Regions from separate parts of the Paenibacillus sp. IHB B 3084 genome, predicted to be linked through region 3. Evidence: riboswitches for the same ligand, from Rfam matches in the RefSeq annotation. Region 3 holds a riboswitch; each other region holds the start of a gene.
What was found. Region 3 has a riboswitch for cyclic di-GMP ahead of ASL14_RS10015 (transglutaminase family protein). Riboswitches for the same ligand answer to the same signal wherever they lie in the genome.
Positions count from the first base shown of each region.

Region 1: another riboswitch for cyclic di-GMP. It lies ahead of ASL14_RS05915 (glycosyl hydrolase); the one in region 3 lies ahead of ASL14_RS10015 (transglutaminase family protein).
Region 2: another riboswitch for cyclic di-GMP. It lies ahead of ASL14_RS28925 (condensation domain-containing protein); the one in region 3 lies ahead of ASL14_RS10015 (transglutaminase family protein).

Region 1 covers NZ_CP013203.1:1,257,963-1,265,712, reverse strand. Annotated here, with positions in the region: gene ASL14_RS05925 (UDP-glucose dehydrogenase family protein) at 1-1,259, shown strand, start outside; gene ASL14_RS05920 (sugar phosphate nucleotidyltransferase) at 1,978-3,354, shown strand; cyclic di-GMP riboswitch class I at 3,509-3,589, shown strand; gene ASL14_RS05915 (glycosyl hydrolase) at 3,570-5,195, shown strand; gene ASL14_RS05910 (PD-(D/E)XK nuclease family protein) at 5,245-7,533, shown strand.
Region 2 covers NZ_CP013206.1:32,262-40,011, reverse strand. Annotated here, with positions in the region: gene ASL14_RS26510 (glutamate synthase subunit beta) at 1-318, shown strand, start outside; gene ASL14_RS26505 (type IA DNA topoisomerase) at 991-3,378, shown strand; gene ASL14_RS26500 (aldo/keto reductase) at 3,737-4,747, shown strand; cyclic di-GMP riboswitch class I at 5,493-5,582, shown strand; partial or broken gene ASL14_RS28925 (condensation domain-containing protein) at 5,714-7,008, shown strand; gene ASL14_RS28685 (non-ribosomal peptide synthetase) at 7,003-7,750, shown strand, end outside.
Region 3 covers NZ_CP013203.1:2,132,140-2,139,889, reverse strand. Annotated here, with positions in the region: gene ASL14_RS10025 (collagen binding domain-containing protein) at 1-2,068, opposite strand, end outside; gene ASL14_RS10020 (class D sortase) at 2,284-2,910, opposite strand; gene ASL14_RS10015 (transglutaminase family protein) at 3,303-4,109, opposite strand; cyclic di-GMP riboswitch class I at 4,123-4,204, opposite strand; cyclic di-GMP riboswitch class I at 4,247-4,327, opposite strand; gene ASL14_RS10010 (AraC family transcriptional regulator) at 4,426-5,313, opposite strand; gene ASL14_RS10005 (DUF445 domain-containing protein) at 5,952-7,208, shown strand; gene ASL14_RS27350 (hypothetical protein) at 7,250-7,390, shown strand; gene ASL14_RS27995 (hypothetical protein) at 7,387-7,725, shown strand.

The DNA.
Region 1 (7,750 bases), 870 kb from region 3:
ATGAGGTGATTTGTGTCGATCTGGAGCAACACAAAATCGACATGCTGAACCGGGCAGAATCTCCGATTTATGAACCGGGCATTGAGGAATTGATCGCTTTAAATCTGGAAGCGGGTCGTTTGCAGTTTACATCGGATTTGGCTGACGCGGTTCGACGCTCGGATATCGTTATTTTGGCGGTAGGTACGCCTTCTCTGGCTAACGGTGAAGCGAATCTGTCCTATATTGAGCAGGCGGCTGCTGATGTCGGGAAGGCCATGAACGGGTATAAAATTATTATGACCAAGAGCACGGTCCCTGTCGGAACGAACGAAAAGATCAAGGACGTGCTGGCTCGTCATACGAGTTTGTCCTTCGATATCGTATCCGCTCCGGAATTTTTGAGAGAAGGCTCTGCCATCAATGATACACTCCATCCGGATCGCATCATTATCGGTTTGGACAACACGGGGTTGCGTGAAACGATGGTTACGCTGCATCAGGTGTTCACGGATAAAATTTATGTAACGGATATCCGCAGTGCCGAGATGATCAAATATGCATCCAATGCATTTCTGGCGACCAAAATTTCGTTTATCAACGAAATCGCCAATATTTGCGAAAAGGTGGGCGCGGATGTCACCTGTGTGGCTGACGGTATGGGGATGGACAAACGAATCGGGTCCTCTTTCCTGCAAGCAGGGATCGGGTACGGGGGCTCTTGCTTCCCGAAAGACACGAATGCGCTCATCCAAATTGCGGGCAACGTAGACTATGAATTTAAGCTGTTAAAATCGGTGGTCGAGGTGAACACCGACCAGCGTTTCATGATTGTAGCCAAGCTGCGCGAATCGCTGGGTCAACTGCATGGCGTGCCGATTGGCATTTGGGGCTTGGCCTTCAAGCCGAATACAGACGATATCCGCGAGGCCCCGGCACTGGAAATCGTCGAAACGCTGATCCAGGCAGGCGCTATTGTGAAGCTGTATGATCCGATTGCGATGGAAAAATTCAAGGAGCGCGTGGATCACCCGAATATTGTATGGTGCTCCTCCCCGCAGCAAGCCGCCGAAGGAAGCGATGCGGTCTGCCTGCTGACTGATTGGGAAGAGTTCAAGAACGTCAATCTCGTGCAATTGTCTTCCATTTTGCACAAGCCAGTCCTGATTGACGGTCGTAACGTATTTACTGAGGAGCAGATTCAAGGCTCCGGGCTGGAATACTACTCTGTGGGTCGTCCGCGGATGAGTGGGTGGAACAGAGATAAGGTTGAAGCTTAAAAAGTGATGGATTTAAAAGTGAAACATTAAAAAGTGACTGTGGTGGTGTTGGAGGCGCTACGCGTGCAGATTGTTCTTCCGATTGCTGTTACCCCCGGATTTTCTTGATTGTATAAAACATTCAAAGGTTAAAATCCGGGGATAAAGGCAAACGCTGACGCTTCTTCAGAACAATTCTGCCCGCTCCGCTGCTTTTACCGCATGGAGTCACAATTTTTAACCTCCCACCTTATGGGGGGAGGTAGGAAGGGCGTATCCGAAGGAGCGGCTCAGTGAAGCCGCTCCTTCGGAGCAAGGCTACTATGTGAATGCGCTATGCTACTCCTGTGGAGCAAGGCTATCATGTGATTACGCTATGCTGCTCCTTCCGAGCAAGGGCGTGGCAGGGCTGAACATTACTTGAAGCCTGCAAGCACGGCAGGCAAGCGCGAGTGCACGCGCGTCTTTACAGGCTGACCGGACTAATCATGTCCGGTCGTGCCTTTTGCAATACACGGTATGATCGGCATGATGCATATTTGAGTAGCGCAGGGATGGATTTGAATCTGTAGAAGCAAAGCGTTCGCCTTTGGACCGGGATTCAAACCTTTATACGATTTTATATAATCGAGTGAATCCCGGTCCAACAGCGATCGTAAGATCAAATCCATCCCGTAGCGGGCTACTCAACCGTGTACCATCCGATCACCTACCCAAATTAGAGAGGAAGTGGAGAGTTATGAAGCTCGTACTTTTGTCTGGTGGTTCCGGTAAAAGATTATGGCCTTTGTCCAACGATTCCCGTTCCAAACAATTTTTGAAGGTGCTGGAGAGTCCGGAGGGGAATTCGGAATCGATGGTGCAACGGGTGTGGAGACAACTGGGGGATAACGGCTTGTCTGAATCCTCGTTCATTGCAACAGGGAGAGCGCAGGTCGAAATGATTCAGAGTCAGGTTGGGCAGGATACGCGCATCATTGTTGAGCCGGAACGAAGAGATACCTTTCCCGCCATTGCGTTGACAGCGACCTATCTATATTCCATCGTTGGTGTTTCGCCCGATGAAATTGTTGCTATATTGCCGGTAGACCCCTATGTAGAGGATGCTTTCTTTGCTACCGTCGCCCAGTTGGAGCATACCCTTCAGGAGAGTGAAGGCAAGCTTGCGTTAATTGGGGTTGTCCCTTCTTATCCTTCTGAGAAATACGGTTACATTATACCGAAAAACGATGCTACACAAGGTAGCACAGGCTACCGTGAAGTGAGCCATTTTCAAGAGAAACCCGACCGGGAGCAGGCGGAGCGTCTGATTGAACGCAATGCTCTATGGAACTGCGGGGTTTTTGCATTCAAATTAGGTTATTTGCTTGATATCTTGGCATCCAAAGGATTGCCGCTGAACTATAAAGAAATGCAAAAGCAATATTCTTCTCTGGAAAAAATCAGCTTTGACTACGCGGTAGTCGAGAAGGAGAAGGATATCGTCGTTCTTCCGTATGATGGCTTCTGGAAGGACTTGGGTACCTGGAACACCTTGACGGAAGAAATGTCCCATCAGCAAGTGGGCAGAGGTGTAGTAACAGAGGATTGTGTCAATACGAGCCTCATCAATGAACTGGACATTCCCGTGGCGATTATTGGAACGAATGATCTGATCGTAGCTGCCAGCCCGGATGGCATCCTTGTGACTAATAAGGCAGAAAGTCCGCGCATCAAGGAAGTGCTCAAAGCACACAATCAGCGACCAATGTACGAAGAGCGCCGTTGGGGACATTATAGGGTAGTGGATTATGTAAAGTATGAAGAGGGCAATGAGGTATTGACTAAGCGAATCCGTGTGCTGCAAGGCAAAAATATCAGCTACCAACTTCATTTCAAACGGAGTGAAATTTGGACCATCATTAGCGGTGAAGCGGAAATTATTTTGAATGAAAAGCTGCACAAGGTGAAGGCTGGTGATGTGGTTCGTATTCCTGAAGGGACAAAGCATAGCATTTTGGCCGTGACTGATGTGGAATTAATCGAGGTACAGACAGGTTCTGAGCTGGTTGAAGAGGATATTGTCCGCTTTTGCATGGATTGGGATGAAATTTCCCGTCACAAGTTTATTTCATAAATATTTCGTAAAGATGAAAAAAGACTCATTTATGAAGTTATTTAGCCCAAACTGTCGAAAATACACGAAAATCTGTAAATTCAATGAACATGACCTATTAAATTTTGGTAAAAAAAAGTCGATACTTAGGGATAAGAAGGAATCCAAACTCCTTCCACGATAAACGCAGCCCTGTTGAAAGGCAGGTACGCAAAGCTAAAGGGCCTTCCGTAAGGATGGCAGCCTGGCTACCGAAAGGAAGAGCGAGAGTGAGCCCCTATTTTACCCCTGTGAATCGATGGATACGCAGTGTACTCCCCGTTGTTATGCTTTTTTCTTTGTTGCCCGTCGGCTTTGGTGAATCTCTGTCCGTGGCGAATGCTGCCACATTACAGCCTGTTAATTCGGACGCTTCTGCTGAGGCCCGTGAACTATACAGCTATTTGATCAGCATCTCGGGGAAAAAAATGGTCACAGGTCAACATGATTATTTGGAAAGTCCGGATGAATTAAGCAACAAGGTCCAAAAAATCAGTAAGGCGTATGCTGGTGTACATGGCTACGAGATGGGAGCCATCTCCAGCCAGTCCGCCGCTACGGAGGCAGCACAACGTAAAAATCTCGTCGATAGCGCTATACGTTGGAGTAGAGATGGCGGCATAGTTACGATGACTTATCATGAACCGTTGCCGGGCAAGCCACTGACTTGGGCCAATGTGCAGGCGAAAGTAAGCCAGGCGGAGTTCAATAAATACGTGACGCCGGGCACTACGCAGTATAATCTTCTCATTGCCGATCTGGATAAGGTCGCTATATCGTTAAAGCAGCTTCGTGATGCGGGTGTTCCGGTATTATGGAGACCTTACCACGAAATGAACGGCGACTGGTTCTGGTGGGGAAACAAGAACAATTTCAATCAGCTATGGAATATCATGTATGACCGTTTTGTAAACACGCATCAACTGAACAATCTGCTGTGGGTATGGAGTCCGAATGCACCTAGTTCGTACACCGTCCCATATACCCCGAAATATCCGGGGGATGACAAGGTGGATATCTTGGCTGTAGACATTTACAACAATGATTTTAAGCAAAGCCATTACGAAGGACTGCTCGGACTGGCACGAAATAAGCCGATTGCCATTGGGGAACACGGTGAGATGCCGAGTCCCGAGGTCATGCAGGCTCAGCCCAAATGGGTGTATTCCATGACTTGGGGCAAGATGCTGACCGAAAATAACACGACGGATCAGATTCAGGATTATATGAATAATTCGAAGAGCTTGACGCGGGATGACGTGAAAAAAGGGTTGGCTGCGATGAAACTACCTGAGGTGGAGTCACCGACCGTACCGGACACGGGGCAAAACGGCTCGACTCCGGCTCCGCCAGTGGTAAGCAAACCAGCCCCGCCTTCCGTTCCGAATATGGTCTATGCGAACGGGCTGCGGGGTGAATATTTTAACAGCATGAATCTGGACGGCACCACTGTTTTGGTTCGCACAGATAGTAAGCTGGATTATAACTGGCGCGCCGCCTCGCCTGATCCCAAGGTGGAGGCTGGTCAATTCTCGGTCCGCTGGACGGGCAAAATCAAGCCGCAATATAGTGAGACCTATACGTTTACCACGATATCCGATGATGGTATTCGTGTATGGATAGACGGCAAGCTGATTATTGATAGTTGGTTCAAACAAAGCTGGACTGAACGCAAGGGCAGCATTACCTTGCAAGCAGGAAAAATAGCAGATTTGAAGGTTGAATATTATGATGAAAAAGGCGACGCAATGGCACGTCTGATGTGGGAAAGTCAGCATGAAGCGAAAGCGGTAATTCCCGGCAACGCTTTGTTTCTTCCTTGATATATACTCTTTCCCCGCCAAAAATTTTGAGGAGAGAGGGTGGAGCACAATGATGAAAAAATGGTTGACCCAAAGGTATATAGTAGTATTGGCCGGGCTACTGGGGGTCGCAGCTATAGCGATGATCGCCTGGTTTATTCATACGCCTCCAAAGAGTGAAGAACTTCAGACGGATAAAGTAGCGGCGGCCAGTCCGGTATGGAAGCTTGGTCAGCGGGATGACTCTTCAGCAGAATTTAAGGGTGTAGTCGGTAAGGACAATGTCAATATTTCTGCGGCCTCTACTGAGTCGTCTGCTAAAGGAACATCGTCAGCGATGTCCGTAGCAGGAAGTACAACGGCTCCGGTATTGCTCAGCAGTGATGATATTCCTCCCGGTCTAAATGCGTCCACGAATCCTGAGCTGTCACTTCAGTACAAGCTCGATCAGGTTCCTCCGAACGGGATGATATTCCGTGTACGGATTTTGGATGCGGGCAAAGCCGTTCCTCAAATGGTTGTATTTTCAAATCATCAGTTGTCCGGTATCATTCAGATTGCCGGGGTTGCCGGTACAGGCAGTGCATATAATTTCAAAAGCAATTACGAGATGTATATACCTAAAGAGCAATTGCAAAGCGGTGTTAACGTACTCAAGCTAAAGACAGCGCGCTGCCTATACTGCTCCTCTGCTGAAGATAAAAATGTGTGGTGGACTTGGGATGACTTGAGCTTGGAGACGTTAGCTTTACCTGCAACCGAGCCGATACACGGTAAATATATACTGACCGGAACGAATGTTAATAATAAAGAATTTTATTATGATGAGGGTGCAGTTAAACATTTACCATATGTTCTCAAATGGCTGGGAATTGCGTATAGCGGCAATGTCATGAGAGTCACTTGTGCCAGTAATGTAAACAAGGCCTGCACAGACGTGGGAGATTACTACCAAACGTTGAAGCAGTATAATATGCAATCGTCAGCTTTGTATTTGTATACAGGCGATATCAAGCTGCAAAAAGACGGCTCCCTGCCGGAGACGGCCAAGCAGAAATTGCGCGATTATGTAAAAAAATATGGTTCATACCTGCAATATTACGAAGTAGATAATGAACCTGGATTGTTTAACCGCTCGAAAGCGGTCAATCTGGCCGTGGCCAAGTGGCTGAATACGGAAGGTAAGCAATTGGCACCGCATCTCAAAACGGTAGCGCCGGGCTGGGCCTACTGGCCGACGTATTCGACCAAGGCATGTAAAAACCAAACCGGAGGTACGCTCAAATGCGGCGATCCGGATGGATGGGAGCGGGACCCGGCACAACGTAAGCAACTGGAGGATGTCACTGACCTGACCAATGGACATGCCTATGGCGAATCGTATAACGAAGAGGGCGGAGGCAGCTTTGTTCAAAATCTGAAAACGTTCGGCGGTTCAAGTAACGGGCTGGAGAAGAAGATGCTGAATACGGAGTTTGGTACGAACGATACGCATCGGGACAACCCTGAGTATGGGGCCAGTCAGCCACAAGCAGCCGCGTTCGACCGGATTATGCGTTCGCAAATCGGTTTTGCCGATATGTTTATCCAGCATGCTGCTTTCTATAAGGACTACACGCTGTTTAAAACCGGCTTTGACCTGCAAAATCACAATCCGGCGAATACGGAAATTTATCCGTTCGGACAAGGGCAGGACAGCCGTGTAAACATCATGAGACGCTTGAGTCTGGCTTATGCCACACACGGGAAACCATTGACTTATATGGTACTGAATCCGGAGGAAACAAAGGATAAGATGGTCTATGTCCGTGCAGTGGATACCTCCAAATTGAAACCGCTGGCTGGCAGTAGCGCCACCTCGGACAAATTGCTGGTGAATCTGGTGAACTTCGAATCCACAGCACAGACGATCCGCGTACGGGTGACGATGCCGAAGGCAGGTTTGTACACGGGTGAGCGCTTCGGAGCCGGGTCTACCTACAGCCAGGCACGGCGTTCCCTATCAGGACTTAATGCTTCGCCTAATCTCGATTTTGAAGAAAAACTGGGACCTGGCGAGTCGGTGCAATACATTCTGGAATTGAAAAGTACAGATCAGGCCGCAGCTTCGGCTCCAACAGAGGTGAAGGCCGCCTCTGTGGAGGCAGGCGCGGTAAAGATTGATTGGCTTCAGGCAGAAGGTGTATCAGCCTATGATGTGCTGCGTGCGGAAGGAACAGACGGGGCGTATCAGGTGATTGCCTCCGAAGTAGCGGGAAACACGTATACGGATCACACGGCGAAAGCCGGGAGTCACTACGCTTACAAAGTCCGAGCGACTGGGGGCACCCAAGTGTCCCCGGCGGCCGAGGTCGCTTAATCAGGACAGATACAGAGTAGGACCAGCGTCGAAGAATACCTTACATGCAACCGAAAATAGAATGCCAAAGAACCTATCAGGAGAAAGTAGGACCTGACAGGTTCTTTTTTATCTGAAAATCGTTCTGATTTGGCAGATCATGGCGTATATTTCAGAAGAAAATCCGAAAATCCTTTAATTTTCTCGCCATAAGACGACAACATTACAGGTATGTATT
Region 2 (7,750 bases), on a different replicon from region 3:
CGTATTGTGGATGAAACAGGTCGCAAGATCTATCAGCCTGTTCCGGGTACGGAGCGCGTATTCCCGGCACAGATTGCTCTCATTGCGATTGGATTCGACGGTCCTGAGCAAACAATTGTGGAGCAAATTGGTTTGGAAACCGATCGTCGTTCCAACGTTAAAGCACGTTACGGGAAATATGTTACGAATGTAGATAAGGTTTTTGCTGCTGGTGATATGCGTCGCGGGCAAAGCCTTGTTGTGTGGGCCATTAATGAAGGTCGGGAAGCTGCACGTGAGGTCGATAAATACCTGATGGGCGCTACCGTTTTAGTGTAAATATAAGTTATATATTTAGTTATCCAGTCAGAGCTCCATCCTCGGATGGGGCTTTGTTGCGTTTAAAGGACTAGCGTGCTCAGGTTAGTAAAATCTGAATGGATAACCATTTAATTACGAGATTTTTCTAAAACATTATTTGTTACCATTGTATGTAAAGGATTTTGAATTAAATGTTATATAATATGACTTATAAAATATTTTTCAAATCTATAGATCTGTTTTATACAGCGATCATAACATATAACAGGAGTAAAATGTAGCTTTTTTATTGAATAATGAAATTATTTTGCGTGAATAATCAAAAATTCGTTTTATGTGTTATGTAAAATAACATGAATATAACTCGTGTAGTTATGTAAAAGTGATTTTAGATGAAAATTCATTTAAATCATCATCCTGTATAGCTCTTTTACCATAGACCTTATAGATAATGACAGTAACTATTATCGTTACAAGGTTTCGTAAATCATCACCTGAGAGAATGATGCTATCTATGGTATAATACACGTATATTGTTGGAGCGCTAGAACAAGTGAATGGACAAAGGAGCTTTCGCCGGGAGAAGGCTCCTTTTGCATGAGGCCCTGCTTGTATTTCATTTACCTTTCGTTTATTACGTGTGAGTCAGGGAAGGGAAGCAGAGGGCCGTCAGGAAGGAATGGAATATGAATGAAGACGTTAATTATTGCTGAAAAACCGGATATGGGGCGCACCATTGCGGCTGTTATGGAGCCGAGGGCTAAAAATAACCGTACCTATCTGGAGGGGGAGAAATATATTGTAACTTGGGCGATCGGTCATTTGCTGGGTCTTGCTGAGCCGGATGCATACGATGCCAAGTACAAACGCTGGAATATTAAAGATCTTCCCATTATCCCTGAGCAGTTTAAAATCGTACCGAATCCGAAAACAAAAGATCAGTTAAAAATAATTGGTGAGTTGGCCAAACGCTGCAATGCAATCGTGAATGCTTGTGATGCAGGGCGAGAAGGGCAATATATTTTTGCGTTGATTCAACAGCAGTTAAAGCTGCGTCAGCCGGTCAAGCGACTGTGGATCTCAGATTTAACGGCAGAGAGTATTGCGTCAGGCTTCGAGCGCTTGCGAGATGCTTCGGAGTTTGAATTTCTGACTCAGGCTGCGCGGGCACGAAGTGAAGCAGACTGGTTGATTGGTATGAACGCCTCTAGAGCCTTTACAACACGGCATAATGCGTTGTTGTCAGTCGGACGGGTGCAGACCCCTGTGCTGGCATTGATTCATGATCGTGAAAAGGAAATTGAGGCGTTTCAGTCTCAAACGTTTTATGACGTGTGGGCCGAGTTTAAGCAAGATCAGATCAAGTACAAAGGTGCGTGGCAGGGAGATCGGCTCACCAAATCGGAAGAAGCTGAGGCGATAGCAGCCGCAGTTCGCGGAAAAACAGGTAAAATCATCAAATACGATGTGAAGCAGACCAAGGAATATCCGTTCAAGCTGTACGATTTGACGCTGCTTCAACGCGAGGCGAATGCCAAGTATAGTTATTCAGCCAAAAAAACACTGGATGTAGCACAAGCGCTTTATGAGCGGCATAAGGTCATTTCCTATCCGCGTACTAATTCCAACTATGTAACGGAGCAAAATATAGACGGTATGCACAAGGCGCTTCGTATGCTGGGCACAGGTCCTTATGCTGATCTGGTACAGCAAGCGAACCCCAATTTGGTCCATAAACAGAATAAAGCTGTCTGCAATCCATCCCGTGTTGAGGATCACCATGCTATATTGCCGACGCTGAAAAGACCGGGAACACTCAGCAAAGAGGAACAAAATGTATATGACCTGATAATCCGCAGGTTTTTGTCACATTTCTTCCCGCCTGCCGAATATAAAATGCATACCGTGATGACTCAGGTGGACAAGCATCTGTTCAAAACAAACATTAAGGAACTTCTGTCCTTGGGCTGGAAGGTAGTTCTGAGCAAGGCAGATCAGGATAAAGGAAAAAAGAGCAAAGCACCGAAGAAAGAGGAAGAAGAGGAAACGGACGAATGGACGGACAAGAAGTTTGAGATTGATGCAGGTCGTCCGGTGGATTGCACTCGTGCCGAGATGAAAGAGAAGGCCACGCAGCCGCCTAAAAGCTACACAGAGGGCACGTTGCTTAAAGCCATGGAGAGCGCAGGAAAGCAGATGGAGAACGAGGAGCTGCGCGAGGTCATGAAGGATGCGGGACTGGGTACGCCGGCGACACGTGCTGCTACGATTGAACGCTTGAAGAAGGTTGGCTACATTGAAATGAAGGGTAAAAAGATCCTCATTACGGATAAGGGGAAAATGGCTATTGATCTGATTCGTCATGCGGGGGTTGACCTGCTTGCCTCGCCGGAAATGACAGGCCAATGGGAACGCCGTTTGCATCAAATTTCCAAGGGGGAAGCTGCCCAGGAAAAGTTTATGGATAACGTTAAAAAGTTTACCTTATCCATCATTGACAAGGTGAGGCAGCAACCACCGGCTCCAGCGAACGCTTTTGGCGAGGAAGCAAGAGGCAAACGCTCGGGTAGTAAGGGAGCCACCCGTAGTGGAGGCGCAAGCGGAAGCATCACCACCCAAGGGTCTGCACGCGCTCCGTCACGGCGTACCAACAACTCGGGCGGAGCATCGTCACTGGAGCAAGTGCCATCGGGCGCAGGAGGGCGTACTGCGGCTGCATCGGGTTCAGCTGGGAGTAGCTCAAGCGCGAGGGCAGCACGAGCTTCGTCCGCCGAGCCGTCGGGCACTTCGCCGGGCCAAAGGCAGACTTTAGGCAGCTGCCCGCGGTCGAATTGCGGCGGGAGCATTATCGAAGGCCGCAAAGGATATGGATGCAGCCACTACAAGCAGGGCTGTGGCTTTGTCGTCTGGAAGGAATATGCTGGCAAGCAGATTACGGAAACGATGCTCAAGTCTCTGTTGACGAAGGGACAGACACAGCTGCTATCTTTTAAGCGTAAAGATGGTTCGACCGTCAAAGCAAGAATTGTTCTGAATGAACCAGGTACAGGGCAACTTAGCGTTCGTGAGGAAAACTGATACAGGTACAGAGTATGATTTTCGACAGATTGAAAAAGAAGGCCTTTTCTAGCTGCCATCAGATGATTTCTGAATTCATCAGGAGTCATCTTTTTTTATGTCCCGTACACCAAAATTCCCCATAAGAGATGCTTTTATAACATTTTATTAAACATTTGTAAGCTTCCAACCGATAAAACAAATAAGGGTTATGCAAAAGCATTTTTTTAAGGTAGTTTATAAAGCAGACTCTATGCATAGCGTTCAAAAAACTTTCCATAGCGGACTGTGCAAATCAGGAAGAAAAGTTGATGTGCTTTAAAACGTGAAGGCAATCGTTTCACATGAAAACTTTTTTACGGGAGATGATGGAAGGATCGTGGAAGAGAAAACGGTAAATGTGGCAGATTCACTGCAATTACGTAAGCTGGGCAACTCGGATTTAAAGCTGTCACCGCTGGGGCTTGGGTGTTGGCAGTTCAGCAATGGAAAAGGGATAGTCGGGAAATTCTGGCCAGTGCTGCGGCGGGAGGATATACGGCAAATCGTTCAGACCAGTTTAGAAGGTGGAGTTAATTGGTTTGATACCGCCGAAGCATACGGTGGCGGACAGTCTGAGCAGCTACTGGCCGGCACGCTGAATGAGATCGGAGGACCGCTCGCGGAACAGGCGAATATCGCTACGAAATGGTGGCCGGCCTTTCGGACCGCAGGCAGTATCACAGCAACGATTGATGAACGTATTCGCCATTTGGATCAACGGACGATTCATCTCTACCAGGTGCATTCGCCTTACTCCTTTGCTTCGGTTGGCGCCGTGATGAATGCGATGGCTAAACTGGTTGGGCAAGGAAAGATTAAATATGTGGGCGTAAGCAACTTTTCCGCGCAACAAATACGTGAAGCCGATCGTGTGCTGCGTGAGCACGGCCTTCGCCTAGTTTCGAATCAAGTGAAATACAGCCTACTCGACCGGAGAATCGAACAGAACGGAATTCTGGACACGGCTAAAGAGCTTGGCGTGGCGATCATCGCATATTCTCCGCTAATGCAGGGGATCTTAAGTGGAAAATTCCATAATAATCCTTCTCTGGTCAAGTCGATCAAGGGTCCGCGCAAGTGGACGACGGCATTCCGGGATTCGGGGCTGCGGAGATCGAAGCCACTAATTGAAACATTGGAACAGCTGGCTCAACAATATAACGTGACGCCAACGCAGATTGCCCTGAATTGGCTGATTAACGCTCACGGAGAGAACGTATTTGCGATACCTGGGGCTTCAAAAGTACATCATGCTGTGGAAAATGTGAAGGCGATGCAGTTTACCTTGACAGCCGGTGAGATTGAGATGGTCAGCCACGTTTCCAACCAAGTGCTGAGATCAAAGTGATCATGGCTCAAATAGTGGAATATTCCGTTGGAAAATGAACTTCGCCGGTATGCTGTCTAACACCTCCATGACTAGGACGATATTGTCCATGTGCGCTCCTTAACTCTTGGTTGACATTAATGCTTCGTTCGCAGGCGGAAGAATGGCATGCTTCTTCCTTGATAAAGGTTAGGCGCGACATTTCTTGCAAGGACATTCTTTTCTTCGGGGTGCTACGCTTTGTGACTAGACCTTGGATATATCCTCCGCAGTAAGCTTACTTGTTCTTAATCAGTTGTGGAGGGGGTTCCCTCTTGTTTTCCTGGTTTGATTTTGGCTTTCTCCTAAAAATGTTGGAAAAAGCACGTTTTACTCTTCCGAAGTTGCACTCCAACTGTCCTTCACTCCCCGTGTACACTCACGTCGCTATTTTCGGCGAAACATCGAATGCGAGAGAAGCTTTGGAACGTCATTTTTTAGGTGGATCACAAATCCATCATTTTTTAAAAAAAAGCTAAGCCGCTAAAGTTGTGCAGATTGTTATTTCTGAATCTTGGGGGATGAGAGAAATTAAGTAAAATGAACTGGAGTTGTCGGATGACAGGAATTTAGTGGCTTGCTGAAGTATTTTAATCAGCAGCTAACAACGTATTGTAAAACTATATAAAGGTAAATGTTTTGAGAACTCAAGGTCAGCTCCTACCGAATGTAGAAGGAAGAAGCATAAGAGCATGCTCAAAAGATCTAAAAAATATACGAATGTATTTCCCGTTAATCGTAAACACCTCGAAAGTGGTGGACACAAAGCCATGGGTCTAAAGCTGGATTAAACAGCCATGATTGCCAGGTTGCCGAAGGAAACCGGGCAAAGTCTGCTGTCTGTTCCTGTGCTTTTTATATGGGAACAGGCTTCTTTTATTTGTAGCGGAAATGATTTGGGCATACGGAGTAGAACGCATGAAATGATTAACAACAGGAGGGGATTTTATGCAAACAAGTGTAATAAGTGTCAAGGAGTATCCGTTAAGTTCCTATCAGAAAGATATATGGTTCGAACAGTGCATGTACCCTGGAAAACCTATTTACAATATCGGTGGGTATGTTGAGGTTAAAGGAAACCTGAATACGGCTATCATTAGGCAGTCCATGCAGTTATTAATCAGGCAAAATGATTCCCTCAGTGCCCGTTTATTGATAAAAAGGGAGAGCCTTATTTAACATTTTTGCCGGAAACTGACTATGAAGTTCCGTTTCATGATTTTTCGGTAAAGGAAAATCCAAACTCTTTTTGCATCAACTGGATGAAAAAAGAGTTTTTAAAGCCTTTTCAACCAGAGGACCTCTATTTTCAATTTGTTTTGTTGAAAGGTGCCCCGAACACATACTTCATTTTACTTAAAGTTCATCATTTGGTGATCGATGGATGGGGATTTGCTCTCTTAATCAGTCAATTGTTTGACAATTACAATAAATTGGTGCAAGGAATTGGCGAAATGAACAGAACGGTCTATTCCTATGCTGATTTTATTTCTGATAATCAGAATTATCTGAATTCTCCGGCCTTTTTAAAAGACAGGGCGTTCTGGCAGAACAAATATCTGACCATTCCCGAGCCTCTGTTGAGCAGAGGCATGGATACCGATGATGGTGACGGCGATTCCGTTTGGAGTGATCGGCGAACCTTAACTATAAACAAGGCGTTATACAATCAAATGATTGAATTTTGCAAAGAGGAAGGATGCTCGTCGTTCCACTATTTTTTAGGCATACTGTTCCTGTATTTCAGCAAGATTTGCAATCGGAACGAAATGGTGATCGGCGTCCCGGTTTTTAATCGGAGCAAAGCTAAATATAAGCAGACTATGGGACATTTCGCCAACGTGCTGCCGCTGCGGATCAGTCCCGAGAAAGATATAAGCTTCAAAGAACTGATTAAGAGCATCAAACGTGAGCTTATGCAATGCTATCGTCATCAGAAAATGTCTTTCGGTGAAATTTACCGGGCGGTTTACGAGAATAGCAATGAGAAAGGCAAACTGTTTGATATATCGCTTTCTTTCGAAGAACAGGAAACGAGAGAAGCATTGATCGGCGCAGCATGCCGGATTGTAAGTATGCCGCATCATCATGAAAGAAATGCACTCAATCTCCTGATATGGGGACAAGAAGGTGAAGCGGATGTAGCCGTTAATTTTGACTATCAGATACAGGCTTTTGAAAGATTCATCCCCATTGAGAACGTTATCTCCCACTTTGAATATTTATTTGCTCAAGTCATGGAGCAAAGTGAAACTCTTATTTCGCAAATCGAAATCGTGCCAGAGGAAGAAAGGAGTACGCTAGTTCGCGGCTTTAACCATACGGAGGTGGAATATCCGAAGGATCAAACGATCCACGGGTTGTTTGAGGAACGAGCGGAGCAAAGAGCGGATCACCTGGCTTTGGTCTGGGGAGAGCAAACGCTGACCTACCGGGAGCTGAACGAGCAGGCGAATCGGCTGGCCATTGTCTTGAGAGAGCGTGGAGTGAAGCCGAACGATATCATCGCCATCATGGCGGAGCGTTCCATGGAAATGGTCATAGGCATCCTGGGAACACTCAAAGCGGGCGGCGCCTACCTGCCAATAGATCCGAATTATCCGGAGGAACGGATTCACTACATGCTGGAGGACAGCGGCGCGTCCATTGTACTGACGCAAAAGCATCTCCGGGACAAGCTCACCTATCACGGGGCAATCATGGACTTGGATGACGAAAGCCTGAAGTATATAGAGCTAGACCGTGCCAATCCGGAGCCTGTTAACACTCCGGAGGATTTGGCTTATATTATCTATACCTCGGGATCTACGGGGAAACCCAAAGGGGTCATGGTAGAACACCGGGGAATCATCAACCTCCAGCATTTCTTCCAGGAAAAATGGGGCGTGGATGGATCGGACCGGATGCTGCAATTTGCCAGCAGCTCGTTTGATGCCTCGGTTTGGGAAATGTTCACGATTTTGCTGGGAGGTGGAACGCTGTATC
Region 3 (7,750 bases):
TCAGCTTCTGCCCTTGCTGTAGCGTATCCTTTATTTCAGCCTGATTCAGGGTTTTACGGTTATAGTTCGTCAAGATGTCCCATGTGATGTGCTTGGATGTAGCGTTATAGCTTCCTTGCTTGGCGCCGTTCTGCTGTGTCAGATTGTCAGGCCATAGCCGGGCTTCGGCTGCAGCAGAGTAAGATGTTTCATTTTGTACCCATGAGATGGAAGCTTTATTCCAGAAATCCGGCTTGCTCGTATCTTTTTTCCATTCATTATTAAACGTTGTTGAATAGCTGATGGTATACGCGTCCTGGATCGTTTTATGGAAACGTATCGTGAATCCTTGCTTATAGTCTTGCGATAAAGGAATCAGCTCATAATCTGCTGGTGATGTTAGTGTTGATTTTCCGTCCGCGCTTTGGATCTTTAATGTATCTGGTAAAAGAGCCAGACCGCCATTCGGAAACGTATCGTTGATCACAACCTGATTCATCGTGTATTTATCCGTATTGATGGCAATATCCCAGGGAATCGTTTTTGTGTTGTAGTTCGGTTCCTTGAAGCCTTTAACAATGACCCCGCTTTTTAGCTCGGTAGTTGTATCTTTGGTTACTCCATCAGACGTTACGGTATTCGTTATCCGTTCATTTTTAAGTACACGATCTATGGCCTTGGTTTGATAACGGATCGTGTAGGCTGCCTCCACATCGGAGTTGAAGCGTAAATCGAAGCCGTTGGCCGTTTCATTGTTAACCAGTGAGACGGTATATTCGGAGGATGAAAGTTCCTCAGAAGTAGCTCCTTTGTACACTTTAAGCGAACCGGCCATGAGCTGCTGGCTTTTGTTGAAGCGGTCAGCTAACACGGCTTTCCCAGCGGGAATTTTCTTTTCGCCAAAATTATACTTGATCGCCCAGGATACCGTTTGAGTAACCGGGTCGTATTGCTCCATTTTTTTGGACAAAAATTCGCCGCGGTGAACGGTTACTGTAGCTGTTGCAGAAGCGTCTTTCGTATTGTTGCCTGAAAAAGTGGCTGTGTTGGAAAAACGGGATTCTTCGCTGGTGATGTTAGTGGAGTATTGGATTCGGTATGCGCTGCTGATGTTTTCAGCTTTAAAACGGATGATGAAGCCGGTACCAGCCGAATCGGCTTCCAGCGTATACTTATCCCTATCCACCGGATCACGCAGCAAGGTTGAACCATCCACATTGATTTGCAAATGGTATAACTGGATAGAGTTCCTTACCAGCTCCAATCCTTGGGGAGTCGGGTCGGTGACTACAGCATGTTGGACCGTATCCAATTGTTTATTTACGTCAATCGTCCAATCAATCTGATGGGTTCCATTGGCCTTACCTTGCTTATCCAAGGAAGAGCCTGCCGCAGGCTTGATATTTACGACTGCTGTTTGTACGCCACCCTTGATCGGGATGGCGATAATGACCTCTGTACTGCCTTTTTCTATTTGCTTGCTGAACTCGGTCTTAACCTCCAGCTTTCCGCTGACATTGGAATGGCTCTCCACGTAATCGTTGAAAGTCATGACCACTTTGCCTTGGCGGTCTACCGTGAAATGGCCAACATTTCCATCTGCCGTAACCAAAGGAGAGGAGATATCTGTGTAGATTTCAAATTGCTCGGGCAATTGAAAGGTAAAAGTGTCTCCGGCTTTGTACGTATTGTTGGGAAGCTCCCAGTCATAAATGAGATGGACTGCATCATCAATGTCCAAGCGACTATCGGGATTGTATACCGCATCAATCACTTGACCGGTCGCATCGGTCAGGGTAAGTTTCGTTAAAATACTCGCTTGAGCAGCTTCTTCAGAATTTGTGGTGGCCGCTGCTTGAACAACAGGAGCTGGTAGGGAAGGAGGCATCTGTTGTTCTGGTGCTATGACTGGTTCTGTTTCGGGTACTACGATATCATATACATCTTTTGTAACGGTTTGCCCTGTCTCGCTTCCAGCAATCTCCGGCTGATCCGGGGCAGGGATTTGAGCATAAGCTTGTGTGATGCCAAAAAAGCTTTGTAAAATGAGTAATAATGCAATAATCGTTACATTCCATTTTTTTCTCATACTCTATTTAAGTCTCCTTGTCTAAAGATTACTGTATAAAGATTACTGTATATTGTATTCATGTCGGGGCGTTTATAGCATCCCTCCTTCTTTCCCGGAAGTAATATATTCAACGGACTAAGAGTCTGTCCAATGAAATAGAGATAACCCCTAACGCTGCAAATTAAGTAAATCTGAGCAGCAAGGGTGTTCGGATATGGCGAACAGATCCAGCTTTAGGTGCTTTGTCGGGCCTGAACAATGAGGCGATGTGTCGGATTTACAAGAGGGTCACATGTAATTAATGTGAGCAGCTTTTGACTTTCAAAGCTTTTTAGAACGGAGACGTCTGTAGGATCGACAATCGAAATTTTATAGACTGTATAACTATATTGTTCACCCTTGGTATTAATAATGATTTTATCTCCAATCTTTACCTCGTTCAGCCGATTAAATAAACGTCCTGCTGTACGCGCACGGTGGGCTGCTATGGCGGCGTTTCCTGTCTGACCCAGAGCTGCCGTTTCCGACATATGTACAGATGCGTGCTTCATATTATCCTGAGTTGCACCCTCCAGCACAGGAAGCTTCAAATCAATACGATTAATCCTAATGGTGGCAATGGGGAGTTGCTTAGGGTCTGGTTCATTTGCGGGTACCGAAGGACCTCGTGTGGTTTCGATGCCCGTGTTATCTCCAAGCTTGCTGGACAAGCGCTTATAGCCGTCGATAATGCTAGGGTTCAGTACGTCTGCCTCTTTCAAAAGCTCGCTCTGCTTCCGATCTTCGCTCCATTCATTGGCTTTAGGAAACAAAATAATGAGTATTCCCAAGGCGATGAACAAGTATGATAGCTTACGCAATCTAAAAAACCTCCCTAACTTATGTAAGGTGTATCACATACTGATTTTAAAAATCCTCCCTTTCCCATTTAGTGTAGTCTGAGAAAGGATGCAGGTGTAGATTCAGGCACAATGCTATCTAATACCGGGTTTACATCATCCACAGCCTTCACTTTAATGGCCCAGTCATCTTGTTTTTGCCGTTAGCTTTTCCTTGTTTACTTATTGGGGGCCCAGACACGGGTTTGATGTTGACGATGGATATTTGTTCTTGTCCCGGAATTAGTATATTCAACACGATAGGTTTTAAATGACTGACTAGGTATACAATACCTTCCGTATCTCAACAATTTCTCAACAAGAATAGAAAAAAGCCCTGATCGCAGTGATCAGGGCTTTCTAAAAAAAAAAAATTAATACTGCTTTGTTTTTGTGTATTTGGAGGGTTCTTTGACCATTGCAAACTTCTGTTTTCCGCTTTTTAGAGCGGCATCTACTGTAGTGTCGATGATAACCCATTGATTGTTGATATTGACTTCATTCCAGGCGTGGTAAGTATTCACATAGGAGGATTCGCCCATAACCAACTTCGTTGGAACATCCACACTTCGAAGCATGGCGGCGAACAGTGAAGCGTATCCATAGCAAATATCTTTTTGCGAAACTAGTGTACGATCAATTTGTGGAAGATAGTCGGGTGATAAGGAAAAGGGCTGGTTGGAATCGTATTTAATATGACTAATGACATACTCGTAAATACGTTTCACCTTTTCATCATCTGTCGTTGCACCCTTGGTTAATTCCTTGGCTTTCCGAATCGCCTGATTCGTATCGTTCCAGTCAATATTTTGAATAGAATTGAGGTATATGGTTTTACTGTCATTCAAATTTAACTGGACCGTTTCTTCACCTATCACTTTATACTGATTGCCAGTTAGCTGTTCCAATAAACGAATGTTATAATTGCCATTGCCCATTTGAAGAGCGAATGCTTCCTCAGGTTTGCTCGAATTCAGATAATAAGAGTATTTCTCCGCATCCTTGGTAATTACGATCTTGGTTTTGACATTGGACTTGACAGGATAACGTATATTAACAATACCGTGGTTTACGTTGTTTTGATTCAGCCATACCTGACTTTCGGCAGCAAATGCTGTCGTATGTAGGGGGATGGATAATAAAAATACTAAAATTAGTAAAAAAGACGACCTTTTCCTCATAGAAAAACTTCCTTTCGGCGGCCAGGCTGCCATCTTAAAAAGAAGGCCCTATAGCTTTGCGTCCCTGCCTTTCGACAGGTTTGCTATTATCGTATAAAGTTTTTCAGGAAAAAAAGAAACGACAAAAAGCCTCTCCAACCGGTAGCTGGCTGCCATCTTAAAAAGAAGGCCCTGTAGCTTTGCGTCCCCGCCTTTCGACAGGTTTGCCATTTATCCTGAACAGTCTATATCTATCATTCTATCAGTTGGGCTTCCGATCAGGCAAGCACAATCTCAGATTTTTCTCTGTTTTTCGACAAAGTCGCGATAGATGAGTTTATAGTTTAGTTCGATTCCCCCATTTTTTGCGGAAGGAATGCGGTGTTTCTCCTATATGTTCCTTGAATAGGTTGATAAAATGGCTGGTGTTAGGAATACCTACAAACCTTGCGATATCCACAATGGATTCGTCACTGGTTTTAAGCCAGCCTTGAGCCGCTGTGATGCGGACATTAATGAGATAATCGATAGGAGAAAATCCGATCTGTTTCTTGAAGTTTTTAGCGAGATTGAATTTGTTTAACTCAAACATGTCTGCCAGCGAATCCAGCGTAATTCGTTCACTGTAGGAGCAATCCAAATATTGCTGAACCTTGCGTACCTCGGTGATCGTATCCGGGTTTACATACGGATGATCGTAGGGGTGCTGCAAAATATTTGTCAGCAACTCACCGATGAGTCTGGATGTAAACAGCTCTGCAGTAAGAGTTCTATCAGATTGTACGCATAGCAGGGAACGCAGCTTGTCCAATATGGTGCATGGATCGTTGAGTGATATTACAGGCTTGTTGTGCTTGGCAAATTGATCATAGAAATTGTCGATCAGATTACCGTACACATTTACACTGATAAACTCCCATGCTTCATGACCAGCGGTGCTGTATTGTACGTATTCCTCACAATTAACGAAAAACATATCATGAGGCTTCAATATGTATTTTTTCTCCCGGTATAGCAATTCCCCTTGTCCTGATATCGTAAAAACGAGCAGAAACGAGGTGAGTTCCTTCCGTTCCATGGCATAAGCAGATGTTTTTTTGAAATAACCTATTTCCTGTATATAAAAAAGGGATCGCTTAGCAAAAGCGGAGGGAGTACGTGCAATGACGACTGGATCGCTGCTCCAAAAGGTCCCATTCACGTTGTTTTTTTGGTCTGTTGTCATATCCAATTCCTTTACAAAAGATCAAATTTATCGAGCTAATCGCTGTTTGTTTAACAAATAAAATGGTGGTTTACACATGATTTCCTATTTATACGGTTTTATTTTATCACATCACATATATGCATGTAGCAAATTATATTTTAAATTATTTCCCATTCGAATTCAGGTGTACTATTATGGTGAAAACAGCCTTGTTCCCTCTATTTTTTTAACTCATTCCTCCAAACGAAAAAGTTAAATTATGTTGAAAAAATTCGAAGATTCCATGGGTTCAATTCATTTCTGGAATAAAATCCAGTAAAGGATGCTAAAGGTATTCTATGCCCATTCCACCTTCCAACACGCATATCCTTTCGTTTTGAAAAAAATGGGTCTTTGTTCTAGCGAAATAGTTCATTAGGCTTATCATGGAGAAAATTAGATTGGGTCCAATGTTGTGATTTTGTTCACAAATATGTAGACGCACAAGGGGGATATATGAACTCTTTTTATGCTGATTAGTGTACTGTAAATATATTCAATAATATGATAAATGAAATAGAGTGCCTTTAGCTTTGGAATTCATACGGGCAATGATATGATGGGTAATACAGATATAGGGCTTTACTTACTCGACAGTCAGTTTGGAGGATTATAGGATGGGAAAACCAAAAAATACGAAAACCGCAGCGGCTTGGTCGCTGGTTGTTCTGGGAGCGGGCTTTGCAGCTACGTTGCCTTTTCAGCAATATGGCTGGGTTCGTTTGTTAGCAGGTGCTTTTGAGGCCGGACTTGTCGGAGGATTGGCGGACTGGTTCGCCGTCACCGCATTGTTCCGTCATCCGTTGGGCATTCCGATTCCGCATACGGCACTTCTCTCCAAAAACAGGGACAAGCTCACGAATGCACTGGTGAGTACGGTGGAAAATAACTTGCTGGGCAAAGACAGTATCGCATCTAAAATTTCCGATATTCGGCTGGCTGATCTGATGCTGGGCGGTGTGGAAAAGGGCTTGCGCACGCCGGAAGCGGCCGCATCCATAGATGTTCTCGCCAAACGGCTGGTCCGGTCGCTTCCGCTTGCAGAACTGGCCCCGGTGATCGCGGCGGAAATCAAGCGGCAGGCAACAGACTTTGACGCCGGACCACTACTGGAGGCGCTTGCCCGTCAAACCAGTGAGAAGGGCTATGACCGCCGCGCGCTGGATTACACGCTGGAGCAGGCCGAATCCTGGCTTTTGAAGCCGGAAACGGGCTACACGCTGGGTACCTTGGGGATGCAGGCTATCAGCGGTTTGCAGGTGAGCGGGCTGATGCAATTTGCCCTCAACGCGTTCCTTGGCTATCTGAACGAAGAGCGCATGGGTGAAATGATTCGCCATTTTCTGCTGGATCAGGTTGCAGAGCTGCAAAGGGAAGAACATCCGCGCCGTCAGGCCGTGCTGGACGGTCTGAAAACACAGCTGACCCGTCTGGCGGCGAAAGATACGGTTCAGGAAGGATTGAACAGCTGGAAAAACAACCTCGTGGGTACCTGGGAAGGCGATGCGTCGGTGCTTCATAAGATGGAAGAGCTGCGCGTACGTTTATTGGACTATATGGAAGACGGCAGCTATGTGACGACCTATATTTTGCCGCTACTGGATCGGATGCTGGCTGATTTGAGAGGGAATACCGAGCTGCTGGACAAGATCAATTCGCGAATTGTGGAAGGTATTACGGGACTGGTGGAAGCCAACCACAGTCGGATTGGTAATCTGGTACGCGAAAATGTAGATAAAATGGATAACGATTCCCTGATTGCTCTGATGGAGGACAAGCTGGGGCAGGACTTGCAGTGGATACGTATTAACGGCGCGGTTACAGGCTTCCTGATTGGTATTGTCCTGACAGGTATCCGTATGCTGATCGGTTGATTCATTAAAGAAGAAAACGCTACAGATAAGGTTGTGGAAGCATGAGAATTGAGGCTCAAGCGTTGATGGGTAAGCCGCACGCCACAGTAAATTATGTGTTGAATCACCATCCAATGCTGCTGGTTCGAATGAGAGCCCGGCAGAGATACGTTGATGTATGGTACCGGATGACAAGTGGATGAGTAAGCGAAGATTTTTTTTAATTACGCTGTCATTCCTGATCGTAATTATCGGCCTGCGTATGCTGTGGTTTGATTATTACCACAATCAGGATTATCCACGGGCCAAGGCGGGAATTCTGGATCTGAGGGGCCTGAATTTGCAGGAGATGAAGACCATACCATTAAATGGTGAGTGGGAGTTTTATCCGGGAACATTATCTTCCCCTGCTGAACTGAAGTCCTTATCTATGAAGAAGCAGCGTCAGACCATTCAGGTACCGGGAATATGGAGTGAGTCGGTATCTCCTGTGGATCATAAGGCATATGGGGTTGGAACCTATCGGCTGCTTATTTGAGTGGCAGGTCGGAGGACACTTTATA